DNA from 3 places in the Alteromonas sp. K632G genome. Region 1 is predicted to be linked to each of the others. Evidence: predicted binding sites of a transcription regulator. Region 1 holds the regulator's gene; each other region holds the start of a gene.
The links. The regulator sigma-54, encoded in region 1, starts transcription at its own class of promoters, with help from an activator protein. The targets are predictions, from matches to a motif close to GTTGGCACGNNNNTNGNNT.
Positions count from the first base shown of each region.

Region 2: a site for sigma-54 is predicted at 4,444-4,462, ahead of J5X92_RS02290 (EF-hand domain-containing protein). Genes of this name have one in related genera too.
Region 3: a site for sigma-54 is predicted at 2,870-2,888, ahead of J5X92_RS09620 (hemerythrin domain-containing protein). Genes of this name have one in related genera too.

Region 1 covers NZ_JAGGDM010000021.1:4,842-10,951, reverse strand. Annotated here, with positions in the region: gene J5X92_RS17865 (calcium/sodium antiporter) at 1-611, shown strand, start outside; gene J5X92_RS17860 (KpsF/GutQ family sugar-phosphate isomerase) at 611-1,585, shown strand; gene kdsC (3-deoxy-manno-octulosonate-8-phosphatase KdsC) at 1,585-2,151, shown strand; gene lptC (LPS export ABC transporter periplasmic protein LptC) at 2,148-2,726, shown strand; gene lptA (lipopolysaccharide transport periplasmic protein LptA) at 2,695-3,258, shown strand; gene lptB (LPS export ABC transporter ATP-binding protein) at 3,261-3,986, shown strand; gene J5X92_RS17835 (RNA polymerase factor sigma-54) at 4,062-5,546, shown strand; gene hpf (ribosome hibernation promoting factor) at 5,576-5,863, shown strand; gene ptsN (PTS IIA-like nitrogen regulatory protein PtsN) at 5,872-6,110, shown strand, end outside.
Region 2 covers NZ_JAGGDM010000001.1:512,807-518,916, reverse strand. Annotated here, with positions in the region: gene J5X92_RS02310 (GAF domain-containing protein) at 63-551, shown strand; gene J5X92_RS02305 (sigma 54-interacting transcriptional regulator) at 659-1,999, opposite strand; gene J5X92_RS02300 (hypothetical protein) at 2,002-2,586, opposite strand; gene J5X92_RS02295 (HAMP domain-containing sensor histidine kinase) at 2,588-3,985, opposite strand; gene J5X92_RS02290 (EF-hand domain-containing protein) at 4,089-4,370, opposite strand; gene J5X92_RS02285 (EAL domain-containing protein) at 4,672-6,110, opposite strand, start outside.
Region 3 covers NZ_JAGGDM010000008.1:63,590-69,699, forward strand. Annotated here, with positions in the region: gene J5X92_RS09610 (GGDEF domain-containing protein) at 1-1,986, shown strand, start outside; gene J5X92_RS09615 (YqaE/Pmp3 family membrane protein) at 2,117-2,275, shown strand; gene J5X92_RS09620 (hemerythrin domain-containing protein) at 2,371-2,814, opposite strand; gene J5X92_RS09625 (diacylglycerol kinase family protein) at 3,026-4,663, opposite strand; gene J5X92_RS09630 (DUF2878 domain-containing protein) at 4,883-5,425, shown strand; gene J5X92_RS09635 (hypothetical protein) at 5,533-6,084, opposite strand.

The DNA.
Region 1 (6,110 bases):
TTGCTTTTCTTTTCGATGGAGAACTGACTCACCTTGAAGGCATCATCCTTATTAGCCTCTTCGTGATTGTTTTGGGTCTAATGGGCTGGCTATCTATGAAAGTAGATAAAGAAGACCCATTAGTAAGTGAGACGACAGATGAAATTCCTAACGATGTACCCACCTCTTCCGCTGTTTTCTGGATTGTCGTTGGTCTAATACTGTTACCGTTAAGTGCACACTTCTTAGTGGGTTCAGCGGTAGAAATAGCCCAATACCTAGGTATGTCAGATTTAGTTATCGGCTTGACCATTATTGCGTTGGGCACAAGTTTGCCCGAACTGGCTGCCAGTATTGCTGGTGTGCTTAAAGGGGAAGATGACCTAGCGTTAGGCAATATTATTGGTTCTAATATTTTTAACTTGCTAGCTGTACTAGGCATGCCTGGCCTAATAGCGCCTGGCACATTAGACCCTGATGTGTATAACCGCGATATGTTCGTTGTGCTCGGGCTAACCCTATTGCTATTTTTGTTTAGTTTCACCTTAATGGGCAATCGACGAATAAGCCGAAGAAATGGCGGCTTATTGATTGCTTGCTTTATTGGTTATCAATTTTGGCTTTTTGCGTAATGTCACAAGAAAATAGCTTCATCACTTCAGCCAAGCGCGTTATAGAGATTGAAGCGCAGGCAATTTCAGCGCTTTCATCGCGTATGAACGATGATTTTGTTACCGCATGTAATTTATTACAAAACTGTGTGGGTAAAGTTGTCGTGTGCGGAATGGGTAAATCAGGGCATATTGGCCACAAGATTGCTGCAACACTTGCCAGTACCGGAACGCCGTCGTTTTTCATGCACCCAGGCGAAGCCAACCATGGCGACTTAGGCATGCTAAGCAAAGGTGATGTGCTACTCGCTATTTCTAATTCTGGTGAAACCGCAGAGCTAGTTAATTTACTGCCCATTGTGAAGCGATTAAATGTACCTGTTATAGCAATGACCAACAGCGTAACTAGTTCGTTAGGACAGCACGCAGACGTGGTATTGAATATTAGTGTAGAAAAGGAAGCGTGTTCTTTAGGGTTAGCACCTACCTCTAGCACCACCGCTACCTTGGTAATGGGTGACGCCCTTGCCGTAGCCCTACTAGATCGCAAAGGTTTTACCTCTGACGACTTTGCGCTTTCCCACCCGGGTGGCAGCTTAGGCAGAAAATTACTGCTGAAAGTGAGTGACATCATGCTCACAGGTAGCGAATTACCCTTGGTAGACGAAAACGCCCTGGTTGCAGAAGCACTATTGGAGATATCCAAAAAGGGGCTGGGTATGACCGGGGTTATCGATAGCGATGGTGTTTTAGTCGGAATTTTCACCGATGGTGATTTACGTCGTATTTTAGATGCCCGCATAGACTTGCATACCGCCACGGTTACGCAGGTGATGACCAAAGGCGGTAAAACAACCATGCCTGAACAACTCGCCGTAGAAGCGCTAAATGTAATGGAAACTCATAAGATAAGTGCGCTTATGGTAACGGATGATGCCCGCAAGCCTGTGGGCGCATTCAATATGCACATGCTACTTAAAGCGGGAGTTTTATAATGAACGACACCCAAACAGCCGTAAATACACTTTATACCGCTATGCCAACGGCGTTGTATTCCTCGTTAAAACAAGTTCGATTATTAGTTTGTGATGTAGACGGTGTGTTTTCAGATGGCCGTATTTACCTTGGTAATGCTGGCGAAGAGTTAAAAGCATTTCATACCCGTGATGGCTATGGTGTTAAAGCGCTTGTGAATTCAGGTGTGGCAGTGGCGGTTATTACGGGCAGGCGTTCTGCCATTGTCGAAAATAGAATGAAAGCACTGAATGTCGCACACATTGTGCAGGGTGAAGAAAATAAATCTGACGCCCTTGCTGAACTGATGGCTCGCTTATCACTTAAGCCCGAGCATGTGGCGGTAGTAGGTGACGATATGCCTGATACGGGCATGTATCCTCACGCTAATGTAAAAATTGCGGTAAAAGACGCCCACCCTGCGGTTGCACAGCAAGCGAATTGGATCACCACGTTGCCCAGCGGCTTCGGGGCCGTTCGCGAAATATGTGACACCTTGCTTCAAGCAAACGACAAGCTACACGGAATTCAAGGTGCTAGCGTATGAAGGTATTAGGTTTTGATCGATTAGGCTTAAGTATTTCGGTGTTATTTATATTGGCATCCGCCCTGTATATCCCTATTTGGATGGACGAAGACCCTGCTCAGCAATCTGATCAAGGGCCGGACGCATTAAAGCCTGCATATAAAGCCAAAAACCTAACGACCACCTTATACAATCAAGAAGGACAGCTAAATCACAAAGTATTTGCAGCGTCGATGGAACATTACGACCAATTGGGCTTTGTTTTATTCCAAAAGCCCAGATATACATTGTATACCGACGATGCACAGTCACCGTGGGAAGTTACCGCGACAGAAGGCACTTTGTATAATAACGAATTGATACAGCTAGAAAATAATGTCGTTATTGAAAACCAAAGTGTCGATGACTTTGTAAGAACAATACGCACAGCGTTTATAGAGATAAACCTGTACACTAAGCAAATGACATCTGATCAGCCCGTGGAAATACGTGGCTTACAATATGTGATTAACAGCAATGGGTTTAACGCTAATTTGCGTACCCAGGAATACGAGTTAATAGACCATGTACAAACCATTTATTCGCCTAGCCACTAAAGCATTAGCGACTAGCCTCGCTGTTAGCCTATTTGCTACTGCGGCTATAGCGGCTGAAAGCGACTTTAATAAACCGATTAAAGTTGACTCGAAATCGCAATTTGTTGACGGTAAAAACAAAACCTCATTGTTTAAAGATGATGTACGGATTACTCAAGGTTCTTTGGTGATAAATGCCGATGAAGTTGAAGTGATTGCCAGCGAAGGTGATGGACGAGAGATATTCGTGGCTCGCGGCAAACCAGCCAGCTATTCGCAAAAACTTGAAGACGGTGCTCCTGTCACAGCGAAGGCCAACGAAATTCGCTATGAAGTAGTAAATCGAACTATTTCTTTACAAGGAAATGCTGAGCTACAGCAAGACACCAGTAAAGTACAAGGTGATAAGATTACCTTCGACATGGTCACTGAACAATTACTTGCAACAGGCGGCGAAGACGGCGAAGGTGGCAGAGTCACTACCGTATTTACCCCTGAGGCAATACGTAAAGCGTCATCGAATAACGAAGACGATAAGGCGGACGACAATTAATCATGGCAACGTTGAGCGCACAGAGCCTTGCAAAGGCGTATAAAGCACGTCAAGTGGTTCGCGATGTAAGCTTATCAGTATCGACGGGGCAAATCGTTGGATTACTCGGCCCGAATGGTGCCGGTAAAACGACTACCTTCTACATGATTGTTGGCTTAGTTCCTCTAGATAAGGGCAAAATCAGTATTGATGACAGCGAATTAACCCACGAGCCCATGCACGAACGTGCTCGCCGCGGTATTGGGTATTTGCCGCAAGAAGCCTCTATTTTTAGAAAATTGACGGTGTTTGAGAACATCATGGCTATCTTGCAAACCCGTAAAGGGTTAAGTTCATCAGAACAAGAACAAGAAGCCGATGCGCTACTTGATGAATTTAATATCAACCATATACGTAATAGTACGGGTATGAGTTTATCCGGTGGTGAACGCCGCCGAGTAGAAATCGCACGAGCATTAGCAGCCGATCCGCAATTTATTTTGCTTGATGAGCCATTTGCTGGTGTTGATCCTATATCGGTTAATGATATAAAGAAGATCATTCAACATCTTCGTGACAGAGGAATTGGAATCCTCATCACCGATCACAACGTAAGAGAAACACTGGATGTGTGTGAGAAAGCGTATATTGTGAGCCAAGGCGAACTCATCGCGCAAGGGACGGCAGAACAAGTTTTAAGTAATCAGAAAGTAAGGGATGTATACCTAGGAGAACAATTCAGGCTATAGTTACTGTAACCGAATTGTCATTTTCAGTTTTAAGCACGGGTATATTCACAACAAGAGTTTAAAAATAAGACGTAGATGAAACCATCTTTACAGCTAAAGTTCAGTCAACAACTTACCATGACACCGCAGTTGCAGCAGGCAATCAAGCTGCTGCAGTTGTCTACGCTCGACCTGCAACAAGAGATTCAGGAAGCACTTGACTCAAACCCTCTTTTAGAAGTTGAAGAAGGCGGTGATGACCACCCTGTTGAGAAAAACAACATGGACGGCGACGACCCTTCTGTAGAAGCTGCTCCTACTGCTTCTAGCGATTCATTAGAAGCTGGTGACGCGCTTGAAAAGAACGATCTTCCCGACGAGTTGCCAATCGACAGCACATGGGATGAGTATTACTCGGCCTCTTCTGCCCCCGCTCCTGGCCCATCGAATAATGATGACGACCAATTGTTTCAGGGTGAAACCACCGACAATATTCAAGACCATTTGCTTTGGCAGATGCGCTTAACCCCGTTTTCAGATACAGACCGCGCCATTGCTACCGCCATTATCGACTCAATTGATGAATCTGGTTACCTTAACGTACCCATTGAACAGATTTTAGAATCGGTAAACTCTGACGATGTTGAAGAGTTGGTAGAAATGGACGAAGTTGAATGTGTACTAAAACGTATTCAAATGTTCGACCCTATTGGTTCAGGTTCACGTACACCGCAAGAATGTTTGCTCGTGCAGCTTCGCCAGTTCTCAGACGATACGCCATGGCTTACCGAAGCCAGACAGCTTATTAATGAGTACTCAGACCTGCTGAGCAGCAAAGATTACCGTACGTTAATGCGCAAGAGTCGTTTGAAAGAAGATCAACTTCGCGAAGCCATGCGCTTATTGCAAACGTTGAATCCTCGTCCTGGCAGTGCATTAATTACTAAAGAACCCGAATACGTTATTCCTGATGTTTCGGTAAACAAAAAGAATGGCCGTTGGGTAGTAGAACTTAATCCCGACAGCTTGCCAAAATTAAGCGTAAATCAACAATACGCTGCCATGAGCCGACGCTCTAAAAACAGCAGCGATTCGCAATTTATTCGCTCGCATATGCAAGAAGCCAAGTGGTTTATAAAAAGCCTTGAGTCAAGAAACGACACCTTGATGAAAGTAGCAAACTGTATTGTGCAGCAACAAATGGGCTTTTTCGAGCACGGCCCAGAAATGATGAAACCAATGGTGCTAAATGATGTCGCAGAAATGGTAGATATGCATGAATCCACCATTTCACGAGTCACCACGCAAAAGTATATGCATACCCCTCGTGGCATTTTCGAGTTGAAATATTTCTTCTCTAGCCATGTAGCAACGGAATCTGGTGGTGAGTGTTCATCTACCGCTATTCGCGCACTAATTAAAAAGCTTGTGGCAGCGGAAACGCCCAGCAAGCCATTAAGCGATAGCAAGATTGCTCAATTGTTGGCCGAACAAGGCATTAAAGTAGCCCGGCGAACAATAGCAAAATACCGGGAATCGTTATCGATTCCGCCGTCAAACCAACGCAAAAGCCTTATTTAAAGGCCTTGATAATTTAAGGAAGACGAAATATGCAAATCAACCTTACCGGTCATCATGTCGAAATTACTGATTCTTTGCGTAGCTATGTCGATACTAAGTTCAGCAAACTAGAGCGTCACTTTGATCACATATCTAATGTGCATGTCATCCTGAACGTCGAAAAACTCAATCAAAAAGCCGAAGCCACCATGCACCTTAGCGGCGCAGAAGTGTTTGCTTCATCTCATAATACAGACATGTATGCGGCGATAGACAGCATGATCGACAAACTCGACAGGCAAGTTATCAAGCATAAGGAAAAGCTGAAAAAGCACTAAATATTAGTATGGAAATTCAAGCCATAGTAAGTTTGGACCGCACCGAGTGTGCGGTTCAATGTAACAGTAAAAAACGTATTCTAGAGATTATTAGCGACATTGCTGCTAAAAATAATCCCGACATCGATCAGGCTAGTGTATTAAATAGTCTACTAACCCGTGAACGAATGGGGAGTACGGGTATTGGCAATGGTATTGCTCTGCCCCACGGTCGATTACCGGGCTTAGAACACGTTATCGCCATTAT
Region 2 (6,110 bases), on a different contig from region 1:
CCTATAAAATGAAAGCTATTGAGACAGTCTCAATAGCAACTTTTATTTAAGTGAAATAATTAATGGAATCACCAACGCTTGATCGCGAAACCTTGCGATTAAAAGCCCTAGAAAATTTAAACATTCTAGACACTAAACCCGACGCACAGCTAGATGCCGTTACCAAAGCAACCCAAGAATATTTTAAATGCAAAATTTGCTTGGTGAGCTTAATTGCCGAAGACAGACAATGGTTTAAGTCTCGCCAGTGTTTAGATGTGTCAGAAACACCTCGCAATATTTCATTTTGCACTTACGCAATAGCGGAAGAAGAATATTTGATTGTGACCGACGCAACAAAAGACAGCCGCTTTGCAGGCGGTCCTTTGGTTAAAGGTGAGCCTTACATTCGCTCTTATGCAGGCGCTATTCTTCGTTCTAACGATGGGTACGAGCTTGGTACATTATGTGTTATTCATGATGAACCGAGAGAGTTCTCTGCTGAAGAAATTCTTATGTTGAAAGAGATGGCCAAGAAAGCGGAAACCATCATTAATGAGAATCAATGGTAGATTAACCATCGCTAACAAGGCTATAGAAGCCCACTAATCTAAATGAAAAAGCTGCCACATTAGGTGGCAGCTTTTACGCTTCAAAGATACTTCCAGTGCAGATTGTACTAGCGAAAGTCTCCTGCATCTAAGTCATGCTTTTTCATTAACTTATGCATATCGGTTCGGTTACGACCGGCTAGCTCAGCTGCACGGGTCACGTTTCCATCCGTCATTTTCAAAAGCTTGTTCAAGTACTGTTGTTCGAAGGCATCGCGGGCTTCGGTCAGCGTTGGCCAACTTTGCTTAGTGGCTGATAGTGCTTGCTCTACAAGATGCAGAGGCACTACTGGAGTTTGTGTTAACGCAACACATTGCTCTACCACGTTCACCAATTGACGCACGTTTCCTGGCCAAGATGATTTCACTAACAACTGCATTGCATCGTCTGAAAACTGGCTCACGTTCACACCATGACGCTGAGCACTTTGCTGTAACAATGAACGAGCGAGTAATGGAATATCTTCGCTACGCGCTTTCAACGATGGAAGCTTTAAGTTCACCACATTTAAACGGTAATATAAGTCTTCCCTGAAAGTGCCCTCTTCCATTTCTTTGAGCAAATCTTTATGCGTTGCCGAGATAATACGAACATCGATATCTACATGCTTACTACTGCCTACAGGCCTAATTTGACGCTCTTGTAATGCACGTAATAGCTTTACTTGTAGTGTCATTGGCATATCACCAATTTCATCTAAAAATAAAGTACCGCCATCGGCTTCTCGAAATAAACCTGGGTGAGCAGCTACCGCACCAGTAAAAGCACCTTTAGCGTGTCCGAATAACTCTGATTCAAGTAAGTTTTCTGGCAGTGCGCCACAGTTAATGGCAACAAACGGCTTGTCACGTCGGTCGCTTGCCTGATGCATGGCATTGGCAAGTAATTCTTTACCTGTACCACTTGCTCCGCTAATGAGTACACTGACTTCTCGTTGTGCAATCCGGTACGCTTGATCAAGTACATTAAGCATATCTTGAGAGCGAGTAACAATACTTTTCGCCCATTCACCGGGCTGAGCCGCTTGTGACTGACTTAATGCTTTTTGTAACAAGGTACGAAGTTCATCATGATCAACAGGCTTTGGAAGAAAACCAAATACGCCACGCTGAGTAGCCGCAACCGCGTCCGAAATAGTACCGTGGGCGGTCATTAAAATAACGGGAATATCTTTTCGAATGCCCATAATTTCTTCAAATAAGCTTAACCCGTCAAGGCCAGGCATGCGCAAATCACTGAGTACCACGTCAAAAGCATCATTTTGAAGCTTTCTTAACGCCGCATTACCATCTTCAACCGCAGTAACTTGATAACCTTCACCTTCTAAACGAATGGTTAAAAGGCGAAGTAAACTTTTATCATCATCAACCAACAATAAATGGGGTTTGTTCTTGCTACTTTCACTCATTGTTAGTTGTTCCTGTTTTTATCCATAAGTGTTGCTTCAATTTGGAGTAGTTCTTCTAGTTTTTTCTGCTGAGCTTTAAGCTCAGCATACAGCTTTTGTAATTCTTGACCTCGAAGGGTGTTTTCTTTGCTTAATACACTCAACGCAGACTCAAGTTCCATTAATTGTTTGTTTGGGTTACTTACCACAACTTCAATAACCAACGCGGCAGCGTCGGTAAATTCAGGCATTAAATCATCGATAGAAAGTTGGGCTCGCAGCCTATCTTGATACGGGGTATCGCTGGATAAGGATAAAAGGTAAGCGTGAATTTTGTCTTTTTTCGATTGACCAAGCGCTGTCAATTGCGCTTTGCGTTCAATCCAAGGCGTGGCATCAGCTTCAAGCCAAACTTCCAACCAGTAAGCCATGTCGCAATTGTAATCAAAATTTTCAGGTTCTGAAGTGAACAGGCAAATATCGTCATCTACAGCCACTTCAATGATCTGGGGTGGAGAAACTTCAATTTTCTGTTCGATTGGCTGCTTAGACAACACACTGCAACCCGACATCACCGTCAGGGCCAGTATCATACAACTTATTCTCATTTTATTTTTCCTGTTGAGGAATCGTCACCCTAAAGCACACATCAGCATAATCAACATCGACAACTTGCACGTCGCCATGCATCAGTCGCGCACAATCCGCAACAATCGATAAACCTAATCCTGTGCCTATAACGTTGTCATTTCTCGGCTCTGCGCCACGGGTGAAAGGTTCAAACAGTGTTGCAACCGACTCTTTGGCAATCCGCTTGCCCCGATTTGCAACGTCCAATATAGCAAAGTTATTATCTAAATATATATGTACATTAATGGGTCGCCCTACAGCACCATGTGCTACTGCGTTAGACACCAAATTGTCGAGTATTCGTCGGAATAACTCTTCGTCAGCCCAAATATGACTGTTTTCTACCGATACCGTCACTTCACGCTCTTGTAACGCCAGTGCGTAATCACCCAAGCATGCATCAACCAACTTCTTCGCATCAGTTTTAACAATGTCGGGCTGAGCTTGCTGTAATAACAAATTATAATCGAGTAATTTTTCGATTAGTGTGTTCAATCTTTGCGTACTTGAACTAAGTAGCGACAATATTTCACGTTGTGGGTCATTTAAATCGCCCACAACATTTTCCGATAATAAACTACATCCTTCTTTAATGCTGGCTAACGGTGTTTTCAACTCGTGAGCAGCATGCCGCAACAATGCTGTGCGTATATGTTCCAATTGACCTAGGCGATCGTACAGCCAATGCAGATCTTTCTCCACATCTATTAGCTCTCGCGGCGCTTGGCGAGACAAAGGGGGAAGATCACCTTGCTGATGAGCCACTATACGTATTATTTGCTTTAGTTTATTGACCGGATTAACAATTAGTTGGCTTCCTAATAGAATAAGCAGCAAGGAAACACTTACCAACATCGCCGTAGACCACGCCTGCTTTGCTTGCATCGCGTTTAAGTCATCTTGCTGCACTTTGACCCGTTCGGAAATAGCGAGTTCCACGTCGTCTCGAAGTTGTGAAACACTGCGTGAGACGTTAGCAAGATACGCATTGAGTAGGAGTTGATCTTCAATTATGCGGTAATCAGAAAGGTCGCCTAATTGTTCTGACAACCTCTCGCAGGTTCTCTGAACAGATAAGGCTTGGCATAGATTATCAGCGGCCACGGCAAATTGGTCGAGTGCATTATCGGATAAGGTGGCAACTTTTTCGGTGCGAATAACGGCGTATTGGCGAATACTTCGCTCTAAATCAACAACAGCACCATCCAGACGCTGCATATCACCCACAACATCAACCACATAACGGGTTTCCAACGTGGTCATTTGCCCCACTTTAGCTAAGTCACTTTGACTTTGCCACAACAGCGCAATTAATGGGATTAACGCCAGCACGAAGCTACCTAGCGTTAGTTGACGTAATGAGCCTAGCTGAACCAGCCGTTCACCAAATGAAAATTTCTCAATCAGAGTGGTATTCCTTCAAACAAGTACCGGCAGGCGCATCTGCTAGGCTTTTATTTATTTTGCTCGCTGACCGCCGCTATTTACTAACGGCAGATTTTGCATTTCCCGGTGTCAGTTTACTTTTTGCTAATTCGTCTTCGGTTAATTTGCCATCTTCATTGTCGTCAATTAACCCAAAATTACGCAATAGTTCGGTGTGACGAACCGCTTCTTTTAGTGATATCAAACCGTCTTTATTAGTATCTAGCTGCTGCATCAACGTTTTCGCAGGTGAAGCGTGCGCTTCAACTACCGATATAGCTTGTATCGCCGCGATAGTCATTAAAATCAGAAAAACCTTCTCTAGTCGTTTCATCATGAATCCTCCGCATTACTGCTTGTTTATAAATCCCTTAAACTAACTTCGATAACTCTGTTAACTCTGATTGAATAAGCTAAAATTGAGCCAAAAATACAAATAAACTATATATCATACACTTACAAATTATAAACCGACTTGCCTCCTATTCGATGTCTCTAGAAACAGACACAGTTACACGAACTCCTGTAAATGTATCCAACAACCTAATAAAGCGTCAAATAGGCTGCAAAAACAGTTCGTTAGAACAGTCTATTTAACTTCCCTTAAAAAAAGCAATGCATGGGCTTTGAATGCCTACCTAGGCTTCACTATTGTCTGTATTGCCTATGTAAAACTGTTTAGGTGATTGAACAAGCTCATCCATAGGAATCGGTTTGCTAAACATAAACCCTTGAATGTAGTCACAACCGTGATCAATCAAATAATGCCACTGTGTTTCATTCTCAATACCTTCAGCACATACAGTCAGTGAAAGACGTTTGGCCAAATCGATAATAGCGCCCGTTACCAGTCGACTTCTTTCGGAGGTTTCTAGTTCATGTACAAACTGCTTATCAATTTTTAGGGTATCGATACTAATTTGGGTCAAATAACTTAGTGAAGAATACCCCGTCCCAAAGTCGTCAAGGGCAATGGCGCATCCCATGTTGCTCATGCGTTTAAAGAATTTATTTGACGACGCAAAGTTCTCTAAGTAAGCAGACTCGGTTACCTCGAATTCTACATATTCAGGGTTTACATCGTAGCGCGTAAAAATCTCATAGATATTGTCAAATAGGTTGCTATCACGCAGATCGTGCCCTGATAGATTCACTGACACTCGAAAACGATGGGGAAGCCATTCTCTTAATTTGGGCAGATCAATACAGACTTTTTCAATGACCCAACGCGTAATGGCAGATATCTTGCCGCCTTGTTCCGCGATGGGAATAAATTCATTCGGCATGACCAAGCCATATTCTGGGTGTTGCCATCTAAGAAGCCCCTCTAAGCCGATAACCTTCCCTTTGTGATCGACTTTAACTTGGTAGTATATCATAAACTCATCATTCTTTAGCCCTTGCTCTATGGCATTAGCTAAATGGAATTTACGTTTATGTGATTCCACCATATCAGGTGTAAATATGGTAAAGCTGCCACGCCCTCTAGCTTTAGAGCGGTACATGGCAAGGTCTGCATTGCTCATTAATTCGCTTAAATCGTAGTCTGCGTCTACGGCCCGCGCTACCCCCACACTAACGCCAACAGACAATGACAATCCACGTAATTCAAAAGGACTGGTAAAGGCATCAATTAATCGACCGGCCATATTTTCAAGACTGGTATCTCGCGTTTCCCTGTCAGGTAATACTAAAAATTCGTCTCCCCCTAAACGGGCGACTAAGTCTCCTTCCCGCAACAGTGCGCTCACCCTATCTGCCACTTCTATCAATATTAGGTCACCGGTCTCATGACCGAGAGAATCGTTTATTCCTTTAAACCCATCTAAATCGAAAAACAGTAGCGCTAGATCATCATCATTTCTTCGTGCTCGGGCCAACTCTAAACGCAAATTATCAAGCACAAATTGCCTATTAGGTAGCCCGGTTAGGCTGTCATAGTTAGCCAGGCGAATCATGGTTTCCTGTTGATTGACCAACGTTTGAGTTTGTTCATGATTGATGAGTAGTTCAACCTCTATCATTTCTAACAGGAGGTTGATGTTTTCTCCTAACTCTCCAATTTCATCTCTCGAAG
Region 3 (6,110 bases), on a different contig from region 1:
GCATTAGTGAATTTAGATCACACCATAGTTGCATCTCATAGTGCTTTGTTTAAACCGGGTGAAACCTTAAATGCCAGCACCGCTTTGGTTGCAAAAGGCTACGAAAACGGTTTTTTCCTTATTGATGACTCATTAATTCAGTTAAACCTCTATAAAGTAGAAATTCCGACATTACGTTATTACATGATCATTGGTGTGGAGTTTGATGAAGCATTGTTGCAAGAACTAAAAAATCTTGTTGATGCTGAAATTATCATCACCGATATGAGTGACAATACGCCTATTTCATCAACGCTCTCGCCAGAGCAAGTAGGATCAGTATTAACAAGTGACCCCACGCCTTCTTGGGTCGATGTAACTTTCAAGCAGAAAAACACCTACATAAGCCGTGAAGTTAGCTTGGTGTCGATGTCAGAACTTCCGGTACGCATTACTATAGCTGTAGATGTCTCAGAGGCCTATCAGGCGTTTACCAATATCCAACTAAGTATTTTGGTGTTAACCCTAATTGCAGTTTTGGTGGCGTTGGGGTTCTCAATGCTACTGGCTAGAAATGTGAGTAGTTCTGTTTCTAATCTTGTGGAAGCCGTTAACCGCGTAGCTGGAGGAGAATATGGCGCTACACTAAATGAACCCGCTAAACTTCGAGAAATTAGTGAGCTGGCTTCGGCAGTGGATAGCATGCAAGAGAGCATTCAGCACCGAGAAAATCACATTCGGTATCAAGCGCAACATGATGTGCTAACCGGTTTGTTTAATCGAAATTACGTGGAAGGGTATTTTGATGGAAAAATGTCTGAAAACGTAACCTTGCAGGTTGTTGCTATTACGATTATTGGCTTTAGAACCACTAACGACCTTTATGGGTATTCCAACGGTGACAACACGCTCAAGGCACTCGCTACGCGCTTGCTTCGCTGGCCTGGCACGTCTGCACGTTTAGCGGGGGGAGAAATTCTCTATATTACCGATACGGCGTTAGACGAAAACCAAATAGAAACACTGAAATACATTTTAGAGCAGCCCGTCGAAAGTAACTTAATTTCGATCCCAGTTAAGGTAGCGATGGCCGTGGTGTCTTGTCCTCAGGATGCTACCAACTCAGAAGAGCTATTTCGTAAAGTTAATATTGTTACAGACGAAGCTATTCATTCTAATGCATGGTGTGTTCACTATCGGCCCGAACTTGAGGCTAAGTACGTTAGGCGTTTGACCATTACTACCGAGCTTAAGCGGGCGCTTTCTAGCAATCAAAGCGAGCTTTCAATGGTGTATCAACCTAAAATTGATCTCAGCACGATGAAAGTATGCAGCATGGAAGCGCTAATAAGGTGGAACAACGAAACACTTGGCTTCGTACCACCAGATGAGTTTATTACTATTGCTGAACAGGCAGGCCTAATTGAACAAGTCACGACATGGGTTATGCAACGAACCATTGCTGATTTGTCGTACTTTAGGCAGAAAGGTTATGGCTTTACGGTTGCAATGAATTTATCCACTCAAGATATTCAAAATAAACCGTTACTCGATAAATTGGTTTCTATACTTACCGACGCAGCACTTTCTCCAGATGCCCTAGAGCTAGAAATCACAGAGAGTGATTTGGTGGCCGATGCGTCGCTTGCTATTGAAAACTTAAACGCGTTGACGAGCAGGGGGTTTCACTTTGCCATTGACGACTTTGGCACTGGTTACTCTTCGCTTGCCTATTTGAAGAACCTGCCTGTCGATACAATTAAAATTGATAAAAGCTTCATATTGTCGTTAGCGACCGATGATAACGATAAACAAATAGTGCATACCGTGCTGGGATTAGCCACTGCTTTCGACTTAAAAGTGGTCGCAGAAGGGGTAGAAGACGAGATGTCGCTCAATATTTTGAAAGAATGGGGCTGTGATATTGCGCAAGGTTACTTCATTAGCCGACCATTAGCGAAGGATGCGCTAGAAGAGTGGTTAGAAAATTCACCTTTAGGCGAATAGACGGGAACCGGTAAATTCCTTATTGTTGGCAGTATATATGCATTATAAAAATAAAGCCTGCTCAAAACCGTAAGATATTGCCGTTTGAGTGGGTAAACTGTGAAATTACTTCAAAAACAAGGATATTATTATGGACATTATTCGCATTATACTTTCAATTTTACTGCCTCCTCTAGGTGTGTTCTTACAAGTTGGTATTGGCGCTCAGTTTTGGATAAACATCCTTCTAACATTGTTTGGCTATTTCCCTGGTGTTATCCACGCCGTGTACATTATTGCTAAACGATAGTTAATTTTACTAAGTTTTAGTAAACCAAGTACTAAAAGAAAGGCCAGTCTATGACTGGCTTTTTTGTATCAGTAAGATTTATGTAAAACGCACGCCTAGTGAGGCGCGAGTTCTTTTGCCATTTCTTCTTGGTAAGCGTCGGCAAGTTTATTCTTTTGAGAATCGTTAAGAAGTCGGCCAGCAACTTGAAAAAATTCTTGCTCTTCGTCAGCAAGGTGATGCTCAACTTTTTCTTGGAGAGATTTTAAGTGACGTAGCCACCCGGGTGAGTCCATTTTGGTATCATCCAATTTTTCGATAAGCTCATCAATCTCGTGATGCTCTGCAATACCATGGCGGGTTAAATCTACCGCTTCATCTTTTTTAAGCAGCGGAGAATAAAAATGACGTTCCTCAGCCACTGCATGACTTTCAAGCTGATCCTTCAACTCTTGGTAGTATTCACGGCGAGCAGCGGTGTCTCCGCTGGTCTCAGCGAGTATTTTAAGTAACAATCGTTGCTTCTCATGATCTTGGCGTAGTGCTTCAAAAATTTTCATCGGTAATCCCTCAACTAGTTGTACTGAATATGTGGCGTTAAAAGCACCTTAACTAATGCCAGAAGTGTTCCACTATATTGAGTTCACTAAGTCATTGTAAATGCAGCTTTTAGCGGTTATTTATTATTTCAATACATAAGGAACCGCTTAAATAATGCATTTCTTACATAGGGTTTACAGTAATCTTTACCTAACGCTATTGCGCTATGGATTAACTATTATTTTGCGTGTGGTCGATGCCAGTTAATACTCGTAAACTTGCAGGGTGTGTAGTGATACTAATTTCACTTGCACTGAAAATCTCACCATCGACCGCATAAGATACTTCTTCGTCAAAATAAAGAGATATCGATGGGGTTTGTTTGTGCCTAATACTGTCTGAGCTGGTTTTATATTCTTCAGGCCCAAAGACTAGCTCTGCCAAAGAGAGTAATTGTCGGTCGGATGAATCTTGTGGGGTTAGCCAGGTGATATCTAATTTACCATCAGTCACATCGGGTAAATTTCCGCCTTGCGCAAGTGCAGTGGTAATTGGCGCGGCATTAGCGATGACTAAGCTTGGCGTTTCCAAGTGCTGAGATTCTTCATTATCAAATTTCACCTGAAAACTAAGGTTGTCATTTTTTCCTATGGCTTCCCACAGTCCCTTAAGGTAGGCAAACTGTCCGCCTGAGTCTTTCTCACCTCGTCCCGCGGCAGATATCATATGTTCTTCAAAGCCCACTGCAGCAACCAGCAACATCATTCGGCCATTACACCGGGCAGTATCGATATCTGCCGTTTTACCGTCAATAATGACGTCACACGCGGTACTAATAGGAACAATTTTACTGGCATAACCATGGAGTACCTGACAAAGGGCATTGGCCGTACCTAGGGGAATAACCCCTAAAGTGACATTCTTATCGGTAAGGGCATTGGCCACCTCCGTAATGGTACCGTCGCCACCACAAGCTACGATAATTTGTGCCCCATCGGCTAAGGCTTCTTTAGCCAAGACTTCACCGTTTATTTCTTCGGTTGTTTCTTTAACGGTAACTTTGAATTTTTCGTTTAGTCTTGCCAGAATATCCGCTTTTTCAACTTCCCATTTACCTCCGCCGGCAACAGGGTTGGCAATAAGGGTAAGACGCTTAGTTAATGACAAGCTTCCGCCATTCTTTATTTTTTCAAGTGCTGCTAACTGATGTTTATTTAGCCTGGCTGTCGAACGAACCGATTGAATTTTATCCATTGCATCTAGAATGGATAGGGAAGGATCCCTGGCCAGTAGGTAGGCGGCTAGCACTAATACAGATCGGCCTCTACCCAGTGCACAATGCACAACTACATTCTTACCTTCAACGAGTTGTTGATCTAACCAGTTAATCGCAAGGGTTAGTTGTTCTTGAGTGGGGCTGGTATGGTCAAGAACAGGGATGTTCAAATAATCAAAATCTAATTGATAGGCGGTCCAGTCTAAGCCATCGAATTCGGCAGTAACGTCTAAAATAGCGTTAATATTGTTGTTTTTCAGCATAACAACATGCTGTGAAGACATGCGACAACCTAAATAAAGTTGATCATCAATTTTTTGAAAAGGGGGAACCTTGTCGGTACGTCTTGCATACTCATTGTATAACCAGCTCCCCATTAAGAATGGAACGAAGACCCACCGAATATAAATAGGGATCGAACCATCTTCACGTTTTCTGAACAATGCAGGATAGTTAAGCAAGTAGGCGCTACTAACTGCAATCAGTGAGAAACTGATCCAAGCAAAGATGACAGAGAGCCATAGTGTTGGGCTAAACCACGTTAGCACTAATGCTAAAATTGCGCCGAGTACATAATATTTAACCATCTTCATACTGTTCACATTTCCTTTGTTCAAACATTCAGTTTATTTATACAGTGGTTCCGCCAATTTTGTTTATTACTAATAAGCATCTATGAAGGTAGAATGAAAATAATAATCAAAAATTACATTTTGTTTAAACTTTATAAGTGAACTGGGTGATAGATAGCGCCGTACAGGTTCCATCAGATTTTCCACAGCATTCAGTATTTACATGAACGGGCGAATTCAATGTCGAACAGTTTCATTATCAAATTGGTAAACTTTTTATGGTTTCAAACCATTTGGTGGTTAGTGGTTTTATACCAAAACACGTTCTTGGTTTTGGGTTTACTGATCGCGTGGCTTATTTATTCACCGTTGCGAAAGTCAGATAGTAAAATAATGATAGCGGTGCTTTTGCTAGGTACTGTGGTGGACTCACTTTTGATGGTGACAGGGGTATTTGGCTTTGAGCGTGGTGCTTGGTTCAGCGGTGGCGCATCTCATTTGATAATACCTATTTGGCTAGTGTGTCTGTGGGCCGCATTAGGAGGGTCGATTCAGCATAGCCTAAGTGCGTTTGCTGATAAGCCATTACTTGCAATGTTTGGCGGTGCAGTCTTCGCCCCGCTCAGTTATTTCGGTGGGCAAAAGTTTGGTGCTGTCACCTTTGGATATTCACCCCTAGTTACGGGGTTAATTTTAGCAATGGTATGGGGGGTAGTATTTCCGGCGTGCTTTTTACTGGCGAAAAAGTTAACGGCTCACCACGAATTGAGCCAAGACCATTAAGCCTAGCCACTCCCTTAATCTGTGATTAAAGGGAGTTAGCGGTTGATTTCGGTTTTAGCAGTTCTTAAACAGGTCTCAAGCAATCCTTAAGGGGCTTTAAAGCGGTATTAGCGTATCGCTTCTACCACATTCTTGCTTCGCGAATGTAAAAACGATGCAATGTCAGACGCCGATTGGCTCTTTTTCAAGTTAATAACCACGGCCACATGGTTTCTTCTAATAGCATGTCTTACCGCTTGCACTATCTCTGAACGGTCTGGGCGCAGGCCAACTAAGCCTGCTACGAACAAACCAGTAAAGATGCCTGGGCTTATCAGCGCGATATATGTAAATAGTGGGTTTTGTTTCGTTAGCTCAGGGCCAAACGAAACCAAAAGAAATGCTGCTAGTATGCCTACAAGAAAACCTACACCACCAAGCAATAAGTGAGAGTGCCACAAATTTTTGCCTATGCTTCTACTCTCTCGTTCTAGCTTCTCACTCGCTTCAGTATCGCTTGCGTCGATAAAGGCAACTTGATCAGTACTGACGTCAGTTGAATTTGCCAGTTGTTGAATGGTTTTTTTTGCCATTAATTTGTTTTCAAATATGGCAGCAACTTGAATTTGGTCTTTTGGCGCTAGAGATGCGCGAAGATTTTCATGATTAGCGGTTTGCATAACTTCTCCGATAAACCCGGTCAATT